DNA from 2 places in the Bacillus sp. PK5-006 genome. Region 2 is predicted to be linked to the other one. Evidence: predicted binding sites of a transcription regulator. Region 2 holds the regulator's gene; the other holds the start of a gene.
The links. Region 2 encodes LexA, which represses DNA repair genes until DNA is damaged. Its sites were predicted from a motif close to CGAACATATGTTCG; they were not measured.
Positions count from the first base shown of each region.

Region 1 (6,022 bases), 400 kb from region 2:
GGTATAAGCGCTTGTCCTCGAGCAGGTCTAATGTATCGTCTATGATTGTTATGTCTGCATCAACGTATAATGCTTTTAAGAACTGAAATTTGCAGATGTAAATTTCATCTTCTAATTCACAGGCCTTCATAATACCTTGTTGATAGAGGGTTAACGACTCTTCTATTTGTTTTTGTTTAAACAGGATTTGTGTCAGCATAAATAGTGGGTCTAGAGAGCGATTAAGATGGGTTAAATTCTCCTTTTCAAACACTTCAATAGAGTCTTTCAGATAACGGCTTGCTTCCGCAAGATCGTTCATTTGATAATAACAGTTACCTAAGTTGAAAAGGGCCGAACCTATGACTCGAGGGTTTCCAATTGAGCGTGCTCGCTTTAGAGCATTTTTAAAGTAGGGCAATGCATGTTCATAGCATTTCAAATCATCATAGTTTGCACCAATGACAAATTCACAGTGGATGATTCTCAGCGTGTACGTTCTGTAGGCAGAATACGTATCTAACGCTTGCAAGGCATAGTGCATCGAAAAGTGGGTTTGTTTCATGTGGTAGTAAATTTCTGCTAATTTAAAGTAAAATTCTGCTCTTTCTATATCATCTGATATGAGATTGAGCTTTTTTTCTGCTGAGCGGTAATAAGCAATGGCACTTAAATAGTTTCTCTGTTCAAATTCAAACATTCCTGTGAAAAAATGAACATAGTATTCAAGCATATCCGTTAATTTCGTTTGTGAATGTTCAATCGTTTCTAGCAAATTCTTAATCTCTTCATCATTCGAGGCTTTCTTTGCCGGTTCAAAATATTCAAGCATCACCTTGTGGCGAAAATCCATCAGCTGGTAAAACAATAACAAGTTTTGATCCTGCTCCATCTCCAGGATTTCCTGCTCGATCTCCGCCTTCAGCTTCTCTGCTTTCATCACATGAAATCCGCAAATCTGCCTATACCATTCGTTTATTTTGATTCCAACCTGAGGCGATGACAGCTTGAGCTTCAATTCACTTTAGCACCTCCCTTCTCATATACGATACATGTTGTATTCTATCACATTTCCTCGAATGGAAGAAATATGAAATGTCATTTTTCGCAAAGTTTTCGGTATCCCGCAATTAACGCTACAAATGCCTATTTTTCGGCATTTACAGCCATTATTTTTTTATTTCCAGCTTGCTCATTTTGTCGAATTGTTTGTTGAAAAACGGCTTTTTCCGTTCCCAAAAGATCATTTTCCGGATTAGACAGCCATGCGGTTTGATGAGATGATGAACGCACGAAAAAAACCCTTCCGAAAAAGGGCTTTTATAATACATCTGTTACTTGGTCCATATTCTCTTTGATCCAATTGACAGCTAATTCGAGCGTTGGAAATTCTTCTGTTTCAAATGTGACTTCATCCTGAAGAAGCCAAACGTCCTTTTTCACCGAATCCATTCCACCTATTGACCAGTGCAAAAGGCTATAGGGATGATTGTTATTTAAAAACGACACCCATGTTTTATTTTGTGCCGTATTTTGTATCACTTTTAGCTTTTGATCCACTACATTTCCACCTTACTTTACAAGTATACCCATTCTCGGGCTGAGTATTTGTTGAGGACTTTTCAACATGAGTGTGTTGGCTTTTTCGTTAAAATCAATCGTCATTTCCTCGTCAAAAAAGACCTTTTGTGCTGTGTGTATGTACAGCTTAAAGAGCTGATTATGCTTGAGTTCTTCCCATTCGCCTGTTCTTTCACCTGTAAGCCAAATCATTGGGACACCGCTTACCGCACAGCCGCACCCATCTGAATCATATCGAAGGAGCAGTTCTTTTGTTTCATGCCCTGCTTGTTGTTTTGTAAGGAACGCTGCTGCTGGTTCTGTTATATGAATATACATGCCGAACATCCTTTTTTCGTTGATTGTTACATTGTAACATATCAGTCATCAATTAAACATGTTCACGCCCTGTTAGCTCTTATGTCTGATCATTTGTCTTTAACTGGTCTGACCAATTGTACGCTTCTTGTTCAATTTCTTTAATGAGCTCATCTTTTCCTTTGATATAACTTGCCATATCTTCAGGATAGGCTTTTGCCAATTGACGCTTTTTATCTGCATAGGCTTTGGCACGATCAGGTGCAGCTTTTAAATAATCTCGGAACACCAAATGCCTTTTTACATCATCATGGCCGGCTTCATAGGCGTGAACGTGATGTGTTCGGTTCAAGCCGCCTTTTCTAAAAAAACGTCTTCCCTTGAGTCCATTTTCTCCGAGCGGTTCATATCCAAGCTGGCGAAACAGGGGGTTACACTCATCTAACGTGCTGATATGCTTCACCTCTAGCAAGATATCAATAATTGGCTTAGCCGCCATTCCTATGACTGACGTACTGCCAATATGGTGGCCATATACCCAGTTGTCGCCAACTATCTTTTTCAGCTTGTCATGCTCATCTTGAAATTGTTTTGGCCAGCTCGATTGGTATTCAATCACTTCCACCTTTCGAAGCATCAAACGTTCCATCTTTGTTAACATCAGCTTGTTTTCCACCTGCAAACGGGCCTTTTGTTTAAACCCTAGTTTTTCATAAAGCTTAATTGCTGGTGTATTTGCCTCTGCTGTTGTGAGCTCGATTGTTTTTTGATACTGGATAATGGATTGCAGGAGCGCTGTCCCGATTCCTTGATTGACATGATGTGGGTGCACAGCTAACCGGCTGAGGATGATCCGATCATCATGCAGTTCATATGAAGCGATTCCTAACAAATGCCCCTCTTTTTCAAAGCCTATGAAAATCTCATCTGTTTCTATTATGTCTTGAACCGTTTCTTTTAAGGGCGGTAAATCTTGATAGCCAATTTGTTCTGCCTCCCGCTGATATGCAGCCAATTGGATATGTAACAGCTCTTTCGCTTGTTCTTCATTTTTTTGATCCAGTCTGATGATCATGCTTTCGCCTCCAGCTTTTTCACAAATAGCACCCGGTCTTCATGAATGCCGTCGTAATCTGAAAAAACTGAAATACCATCCACTGTTTTATCTCCCTTTTCTATCTGAAAACCGAGCTTTGTATGGTAAGCAATCGAGACTTTATTGACAGGAGCTGTAATAGCCTTAATCGTTGTTCTTCCTTCCTTTTCAGCCGCTTCATAAAACGCTTGATAGAGAATTTTGCCAATCTTCAATTTCCGGTGGTCTGGATGTACCCCAACAAAGTGAATATACGCTTCATCTGAATGCGATTGCGATAAAAAACCGACTAGAAAGCCGATCAGTTCACCTTTTTCAACAACGACAAAACTTGTTTGCTGAAAATGTTCGAAAAATAGCTTTGGCAATTTCGCTCGTAAATCTCTGCCTCCCCACCAGCTTTGAATGACGGATGTGACCGCATAAAAATCTGACGGCTTCACTTGACGTATCATGATGGCCTCGCCCCTTTTCATTTTTAGCTGTACCGCTCTTTTTTCACAAAAAATCAACTGTTTCAATAGTCTACCTGTCTGATCAATTGTTTGTAAAGGTGATGTATCAGCCTTTTTTCCTTTCAGCTTTGTTGGTTCTTCGTTCTTTTGCTATCATCTCCTTTTAAATCTTCACACTTATTTCAAAAAGTTCACTTTTTATGCGAAAGATCCATTCTTTTGTTATGTTAAGATGGTTCATATAGGAAATGGAACAAACGTTTATTGGAGATGATGATATTGGTTTGGATTGTTACTTCACTTGTTGTGTTTAGTCTTTTAAAGCTGCTTGTCACTTCGCTGCCTTCGGGTGTTGTTGAACGCCTTTTTAGTCGTTATGCGGTGCATGCAAAAGTAACAAGTGATCAAACAACGATGACGTTTCAAGGACGTCCACTCGATGATCAGCAAACATCCGAAATTATTCAACATTTTAATGATGCGATCTTTATTGAACGCTATTATATTTATCCTGGTGACGAAGAGCGTTTTCTTCATCCGCAGGAAGGGCCGGCGCCGCTTACCATGCAAACAAAGCTTGGCAAGCATGATGTAACCCTTTATCTGTATCATTACGATGACCATGTGGATGTGGTGCGGCAGTTTACCCATAAGCCTAAGAAAAAACTAACGGCCTATCGTTTGCGTTCTGAGCCGCTCCAAACATCAAATAACTTAGCACATGCTTAAAATGACTCATTTTACCCAGATGAGACGAAGTGGAGACACTTCGTCTTTTTTGTATGGATTTACACTCTTCTCTTTGAATGATTTACCAGTATCAATTTCACCTTCTGGCGGTTAAAATGTATACAGAACATACGTTCTAAGAGGTGAAAATCATGAATGAACGAGCCATTCTGCTTGTGGATATGCAGTCGTTTTATGCGTCAGTCGAAAAAGTGGAGGCTCCCCATTTGAAGGATGTGCCGCTCATCGTCTCAGGAGATCCCGAGCGGCGGAGCGGGGTCGTACTTGCGGCCTGCCCGCTCGCTAAAAAACGGGGCGTACAAAATGCATCAAGATTATGGGAAGCAAAGGAGAAATGCCCTGAAGCCGTCGTCGTACGTCCACGTATGCAGCGCTACCTTGATGTCTCTGTCATGATGACAGAACTGCTTGAACAATACACAGATCTTGTCGAACCCTATTCAATTGATGAACAGTTTCTCGATATTACGGGAAGTGTGACACTACTCGGTTCGCCGCGCGAGATCGCTCAAAATATACAAACGACCATTATGAACCAGACAGGCATTTACGCACGTGTTGGCATTGGCCCTAATAAAGTGCTCGCTAAAATGGCCTGTGACCATTTTGCTAAAAAAAACAAATCTGGCATCTATGAACTTCGTGCAGACCGGGTTGCGGCTGATTTATGGCCGCTTCCGATTGGAAAATTATTTGGCGTCGGCAAACGGATGGAGCACCATTTAAAACGAATGGGCATCAGTACCATCGGGACGCTTGCTGCTTATCCGTTAGACCGGCTAAAAAAACGCTGGGGAATCAACGGGGAGCTTCTGCAGCGAACTGCTTTAGGACACGACCCTTCCCCGGTCACTCTTCACACACATGATCAGCAAAAAGCGGTTGGGCATCATATGACCCTTCCCCATGATTATGCGTCCTTTGAGGACATCAAAGTCGCCCTTCTTGAATTGAGTGAAGAAGTGGCAAGACGTGCGCGCTTTAAGCATTATGTTGGGCAAACGGTGTCTGTTGGCGTAAGAGGCGCTGATTTTTCTCATCCGACTGGATTTCATAGACAAATCAAGCTCCATTCACCCACACAATACGGAACAGATATTGCAGAAGCAGCTATTCAGCTATGTCAGCAGCACTGGGACGGCCAGCCCATTCGCAGTGTAGGTATTACTCTCTCGCAGCTGCAGCCTGACAGCCAATATCAGCTGAGTTTATTTGATCACCATTTCAAAAAAGACAGACTCAGCAAAGTATTTGATGCGATCCATATGAAGTATGGACCTGCTGCACTCTTGCACGCTTCGTCACTAACAAGCGCAGGGCAGGCGTATCACCGCGCCGAAAAAATTGGTGGACATTACAAATAACGGAGGCGAACAGCCATGAATCCCAATAAATTAACACCTGGATACAACATCATGTGGGAATCAAGCCGAATGATGCTCCCAGAGCACCGTGAACAGCTGCTTGCTCAAAAACGGAAAAAAAAAGAATACACACCTCCTTCGCTGAGTACTGATCAGCTAGAGGAAATGAATTTTTTGATCACACAGTCGATTACAGAGGACCAAGCGATTTGCGTGACATATGCTGCAGCAGGTATGAAACAGCAGTTTTGGGGCTGGGTGAAAACCATTCATTATGAAACGCAGCGCATAAAAATCGTCAATGATGAAGATGTTCTCCACCTGTCCTTGCAGCAAATTGTCGCGATTGATCTTGATTAAATTGTCTTTAAGTGATCGTACGAATCAGCATACTAAAAGACATAGAAGCACCGGGAGAAAAAAACAAGACTTCGAATTTGCGGGGCCATTAAAGGCTCCTCTGCCATATGACGGATGTCTCCTCCATCAAATTGTGTATT
Region 1 is NZ_CP096414.1:1,550,927-1,556,948, reverse strand. It holds gene M1D84_RS08085 (response regulator aspartate phosphatase) at 1-997, opposite strand, end outside; gene M1D84_RS08080 (hypothetical protein) at 1,126-1,272, opposite strand; gene M1D84_RS08075 (YqkC family protein) at 1,300-1,539, opposite strand; gene M1D84_RS08070 (iron-sulfur cluster biosynthesis family protein) at 1,552-1,878, opposite strand; gene M1D84_RS08065 (GNAT family N-acetyltransferase) at 1,958-2,932, opposite strand; gene M1D84_RS08060 (GNAT family N-acetyltransferase) at 2,929-3,408, opposite strand; gene M1D84_RS08055 (YfmQ family protein) at 3,688-4,137, shown strand; gene M1D84_RS08050 (DNA polymerase IV) at 4,290-5,522, shown strand; gene M1D84_RS08045 (YolD-like family protein) at 5,538-5,882, shown strand.
Region 1: M1D84_RS08050 (DNA polymerase IV) is a predicted target of LexA. The motif match lies at 4,262-4,275, and genes of this name have one in related genera.

Region 2 (6,022 bases):
AGATATGTAAAAGATGTGTGGAGCTGACAAAGAGGAAAGACCGCCTATTAGGCGGTTTTTTCTGTTCTCATAGAAAGAGATCGATAGAATGAAGGTTGGGAAGATACAAAACACCCAATTTGGAAATGAAATATTTTGTAAAAAATAAGAATATTCTCTCATTTACTCCAATATGAAACAATCGTATGATTTTTGATATAGGACATAAAGGAGGAATATGATGAAAAAGGTGAAAATGTTACTCCCTTCTCTTCTCGTTTTTGGTGCTTTAAGTGTGCCTAGTTTTGCCCATGCCGCATCGGATTCAGTACTAACGTCTGATTATGACATGGTGACTTCTGATGGTAAAGTGATTTCTTCAAGTGATTTCCACAATGATACGAAAGCCCCCTCATCCTTTGACAAAGTGGATGATCTTTCTTCTACTGTTGGCGAAAAAGTAAAACCACTATCAAAATATTTAAAAGATTTTCAAACGAAAGTCGTCATTGGAGACGATGGTAGAACCAAAGTAGCAAATACAAGAGTGGCACCATACAATTCGATTGCTTATATTACATTTGGCGGCTCAAGCTGTACGGGAACACTCATTGCTCCTAACAAAATTTTGACAAACGGACACTGCGTGTACAATACAGCATCGAGAAGCTATAGTGAGAAAGGGACTGTATATCCTGGTATGAATGATAGTACTGCGGTGAACGGTTCTGCAAAAATGACGGAATTCTATGTGCCAAACGGGTATATTAATACTGGTGCAAGCCAATATGACTTTGCCGTGATTAAAACCGATACGAACATTGGCAATACGGTCGGCTACCGATCTATCCGCCAGGTGACAAACTTGACTGGGACAACCATTAAAATCTCAGGATATCCTGGTGATAAAATGAGATCGACTGGCAAGGTGTCACAGTGGGAGATGTCGGGTCCTGTGACGAGAGAAGATACGAATCTAGCGTACTATACGATTGATACATTCAGCGGAAATTCAGGTTCTGCCATGCTGGATCAGAACCAGCAAATCGTTGGAGTTCATAACGCTGGGTATTCAAACGGAACGATAAATGGCGGGCCGAAAGCGACAGCTGCCTTTGTTGAGTTTATAAACTATGCGAAAGCGCAATAAAAAATAGAGCTTGTTTCCTTCATAGGGGACAAGCTTTTTTGTATGAATCGATTTGATAGGATTCATATTTCTAACCTGAGAGATTTGAGATTGAGAGCCTCATCATTTTTTTCTCATGTCATCTGCGCACCACTCATACATTAAAATGACACATTTCCTTTAAGTCAAGATGATGCTTAAGATGGATGAGGAGGTCACACGCTTTTGAAGATGAAAAGAGGCTGGATCGCTGCTGTCGCCTTATGTTTTGTGATATGGATGGGCACGTTGTTTGGCGGATTTGGAGAGAAGCAGGCAGCAAAAGGGGCTGATCGATATGATCATGTCGTTCAATTTCCAAAGGAAAGGTACCCTGAAACAGGCAGTCATATTCAAGAAGCCATTCGAAAAGGGCATTCAGATGTGTGTACCATTGACCGAAATGGAGCAGATGCCCGCAGGCAAGAATCATTAAAAGGAATTCCGACAAAACCTGGCTTTGACCGGGATGAATGGCCAATGGCGGTTTGTCTTGAGGGAGGAAAAGGCGCAAGCGTTCAATATGTCAGTCCATCTGATAATAGGGGGGCAGGCTCATGGGTCGGGCATCAAATCAGCGGGTTTCCTGATGGGAAAAGAATATTATTCATTGTGAAATAAATCGGAAAGAGTCTCCCTTGAGTGGGGGGCTCTTTTGTTTATCATCAGAGCCTATTCGAGCTAGCAGGGTCAAAAGATTCAGTGGTACAATCAATCTATAAGGTACAAAGACTGACAAGAAGAAAATGTGAAGGGACATTTGCTTATGGATAAGAACAGTGCATTATACGATTTTTTTATGCAGCATGCAGAGAAGCTGACTGAAACATGGTATGAATCAATTGAGGACGATGATCCAGAATCCATATATCGTTCAACAGATTCCAGCATCATAGCAGAGCTAAAACGGCAGAATCAAGATTATTACCAGCATTTTATACGAGCTATTATTGAAGATAAGACGTATTTACATACTGAATTTAAAAAATGGTCTGAGGATTTAGCCAGTGACCCAAAGCATTTAAATACACCATTAGATTATGTCGTGAGAGAATACATGTCCAATCAAAGAGTGGTTCTGCATTACTTAAAAGAATTTATCAAACAGCGTCAAGATGAAATTGATATTGACCGCATCTTTTATTGGTATGATTTAATTTCCGAAGCGTTTAATATTTCAATCCATGTGTTTATCCAGCAATATGTGAAAAATACAACCGAAAAACTCGTGGCTCAAAGAGATATGATTTACGAATTGAGCTCGCCGGTAATTGTCCTAAAAAGCCAGATTGCGTTATTGCCTTTAGTAGGTGACATTGACACAGCGAGAGCAAAGATTATTTTAGAAAATACGCTAAATCAGTGCTCGCAAAAAGGTGTTCAGCATTTATGTATTGATCTATCGGGTGTGGTCATAATTGATACAATGGTGGCTCATCAAATCTTTGATCTTGTCACGTCACTTCGGTTAATTGGAGTAGAGACGACCATTTCAGGGATTAGACCAGAAATTGCCCAAACAGCAGTGCAGCTTGGGCTTCCTTTTAATGAATTTCGCACGGCATCATCACTTGCTCACGCGCTGGACCGAATGACTGAATTTTCTTCAATATAAAAACCAGGCCGATGAAAGGCCTGGTTTTTTATTTAGATGACAGCGTCAATTTGTGTGACTTTCCAATTTTTTTGTACTTTTTCGTACGTAACAGTTCGTTTTACTTTGCGTCCATCAAGAGTTGGGACAGTAAATTCATATGTGCGGACCGTTTGTTTTTTAGAAACAAGTTTAGGTGTGGCTTTTTCCCAATTGAGCATGTTGTCTCCATCACCGACTGGAACAGCCATTTTGCCTTTATGAACAATGAACTGATAATCTTTTAAACCATGTTTGATGGCATCTGGAGTGAAAACTTGAGATAGGTAGCTGTTTAATTTTTTCTTTGTATCAAATGTTTTAGAAAGATAGTTGTACGTCATATCTTTATAGGTAAATGATTTTAATTTGACATTAGAATGGTCTTTAATTTTGTAGCCTGACATTGCACTCCAAAAATGTTCTCTTGCATCAAGGGCAATATGTAACGCTTCTTTATTTGTCAAAGCGGCTGATTTCTTGGAAGCGGCCAATGTTGTTGTTTGTAATGAGATCATAAGCATAATAGCAGTTAATAAAACAAATAATTTTTTCAAGGCGATTGCCTCCTTTTCTCAATGAAAACTTCTTATGTTACAAATGTTACAATAATTACAGAGATATTACAAGTATTAAATCTAAATGTTTTTTATTTCTTTTGTTTCTAATTATATAACGTTTGAGGGAGACAAAAAGTTTTCATTTTTTTTATTTTTCTTCTTAATCATTATTTAACCGTTCTAAAGAAGAACGAAACGTCTTTTGGAAAAATTTCTATTTAGACGTTCAACACTCTTTTTTATTTAAGGCATATACTGTCGTGATGAATGTCTAAAGAAAGTGGTGTTTAATATGTATCATCCGTATGAAGGTATGGGGAATGGTTACTCATATGATAGGCAGATGCAGGGATTGCCATCGATTTCTATTCCTCAAATTGGAGGTTTTCCTGGGTTTCCGATTGGAGGAGGTACTTGGCCAGGTCAAGGGTCAGGCGGACAATCGGCACCGCCAGCACCGCCGCAGCATATGATTTCGCAGTATCAGCAAGCACTCTCTCAGCCTCAAAGTATGCAGTCATTTCTATTTGGGCATGGTGCAGGGGGAGGCCATCAAGCTGTACAATTTGCAGCGGGATGTAATAGAAGATGGACGATTGTGCTTTTGAGAAACGGCCAAGTATTTTTAATGTTCGTTCTTTCCTCACAGCCTTTTGGCCGAACAACTGGCTTTATATGGCCGAACTTTACATTTGGTTCCTTCCCAAGCTCAAGTATTCTTGCCTATTCTTGTGCATAAGAAAAAGCCGGTTCTCATCAGCAGCTGATGAATACCGGCTTTTTTTAATGAATATTTCGAAAAACGCCAATCACTTTACCTAGTATACTCACATTCTGTAAAATAATCGGTTCCATTGATGGATTTTCTGGCTGTAATCTAAAGTGTGTATCTTCTTTATAAAAACGTTTCACTGTCGCTTCATCTTCCTCTGTCATGGCGACCACAATATCACCATTGTTAGCAGTGCTTTGCTGACGCACAATGACATAGTCCTTGTCCAAAATACCTGCATCAATCATACTTTCTCCCATAATTTCAAGCATAAACACTTGTTCGTCTGGTGCAGCAAATGTCTCTGGAAGAGGGAAGTATTCTTCTACATTCTCAACAGCTGTGATAGGAAGGCCTGCCGTTACTTTTCCGATGACTGGAACGTTCATTACAGCACTCTTTGGAATATTCATTTCCTCTTCATCTAGTACTTCGATCGCTCTAGGTTTTGTCGGGTCTCTTCTAATTAAACCCTTTGTTTCTAGTCTAGCTAAATGTCCATGGACCGTTGAACTGGATGCTAGACCGACAGCTTCTCCAATTTCACGGACGGATGGGGGATAACCCTTGCTTTTTACTTCATCTTTGATGAATTTCAGGATATCGAGTTGTCTTTTTGATAGCTTCGTCATCTTTTGCACCTCAAAACGTCAATTTTAAAGAAATTATAGCATGTTTTTCCTAACAGTACAAACATAGGTTCGAAAAAACGTTTGACAGAAACGTTTGTTCGTATTTATAATGAGAGACAGAAAGAGCGAACACATATTCTATTAGGAGAGATGACATTATGAGGTTAAAAGAATCTATTATTTTTATTGGGGTATTCTCATTCATCGTTGGCATTTTTCTCTCACTTATTGCAGTCACAAGCCATAATGATTCAAATCAATATGTTAAAATAGAGGTTCAATCAGGAGATACTCTGTGGGGGTTAGCTGATCAAGTAAATGACAGCAAATCAATCGACAAAAATGCATTTATTGACTGGGTAACAGAACACAATGATCTTGCTTCAACAGAAATCCAGCCTGGAGACATTCTTGTCATACCCGTGAAAAAAGAGCATCCAGTCGTATATCAGCTTGCAACAGTACAGTAGAAAGGTCGATTGAAGACATGAACGCAATCATTTATGCGAGAGTAAGCACTGTGAAAGAAGAGCAGGAAACCTCGCTGAAAAGACAAGAAGAAGAACTGCTGGCTTTAGCTGCCATGCACAAGATGAATGTGGTCAAAGTCATCAAAGAAAAAGCAAGTGGATATGAGCTAGATCGTGATGGCGTGTTTGAAATGCTTGCTGCACTGAAGGAAGAGTCGATCGATGCCGTTCTTATCCAAGATGAAACACGTCTTGGAAGAGGACAAGCAAAAATTGCGCTTCTTCATTGTCTATTTAAAGAGAACGTAAAGGTATACAGCATGTTTCATAGAGGAGAGCTTGAGCTTTCAGAAGCAGATGAAATGGTCATCGAGATTGTAGGAGTCGTCGAAGAGTACCAACGGAAAATTCATAACCTGAAAATCAAGCGGGGGATGAAAAGGGCTGTTGAGCGCGGATATCAGCCTGAACTGAATTTAAGGCAGCAGAACCATGCACCTGGCCGTGAGCGTATTGAAGTGCCGATATCAGAAATTGTTCGATTAAGAAAAAATAACATGACGTTCGCCGAAATTGCCGCAACTCTTCAGGCATTAGGTTTTGACATTTCAAAAGCAACGGTGCATAGAAGGTATCAAGAATATGAAAAAGGCTTTACCACCTAAAGCGTGATTTGTTGTCAAAATGATTGATATTTAGTAGTATGTAGAGAAAATGCTTTAAAGGAGTTTGTCATGATTTCTAAAGAACAGCTTGCAAGAATAAATGAGCTTTCAAAAAAATCGAAAGAGACCGGTTTATCAGACGC
Region 2 is NZ_CP096414.1:1,953,758-1,959,779, reverse strand. It holds gene M1D84_RS10205 (bifunctional cytochrome P450/NADPH--P450 reductase) at 1-27, shown strand, start outside; gene M1D84_RS10200 (trypsin-like serine peptidase) at 221-1,129, shown strand; gene M1D84_RS10195 (NucA/NucB deoxyribonuclease domain-containing protein) at 1,388-1,768, shown strand; gene M1D84_RS10190 (STAS domain-containing protein) at 1,914-2,762, shown strand; gene M1D84_RS10185 (IseA DL-endopeptidase inhibitor family protein) at 2,795-3,337, opposite strand; gene M1D84_RS10180 (hypothetical protein) at 3,633-4,079, shown strand; gene lexA (transcriptional repressor LexA) at 4,124-4,744, opposite strand; gene yneA (cell division suppressor protein YneA) at 4,903-5,214, shown strand; gene M1D84_RS10165 (YneB family resolvase-like protein) at 5,232-5,879, shown strand; gene M1D84_RS10160 (DUF896 domain-containing protein) at 5,949-6,022, shown strand, end outside.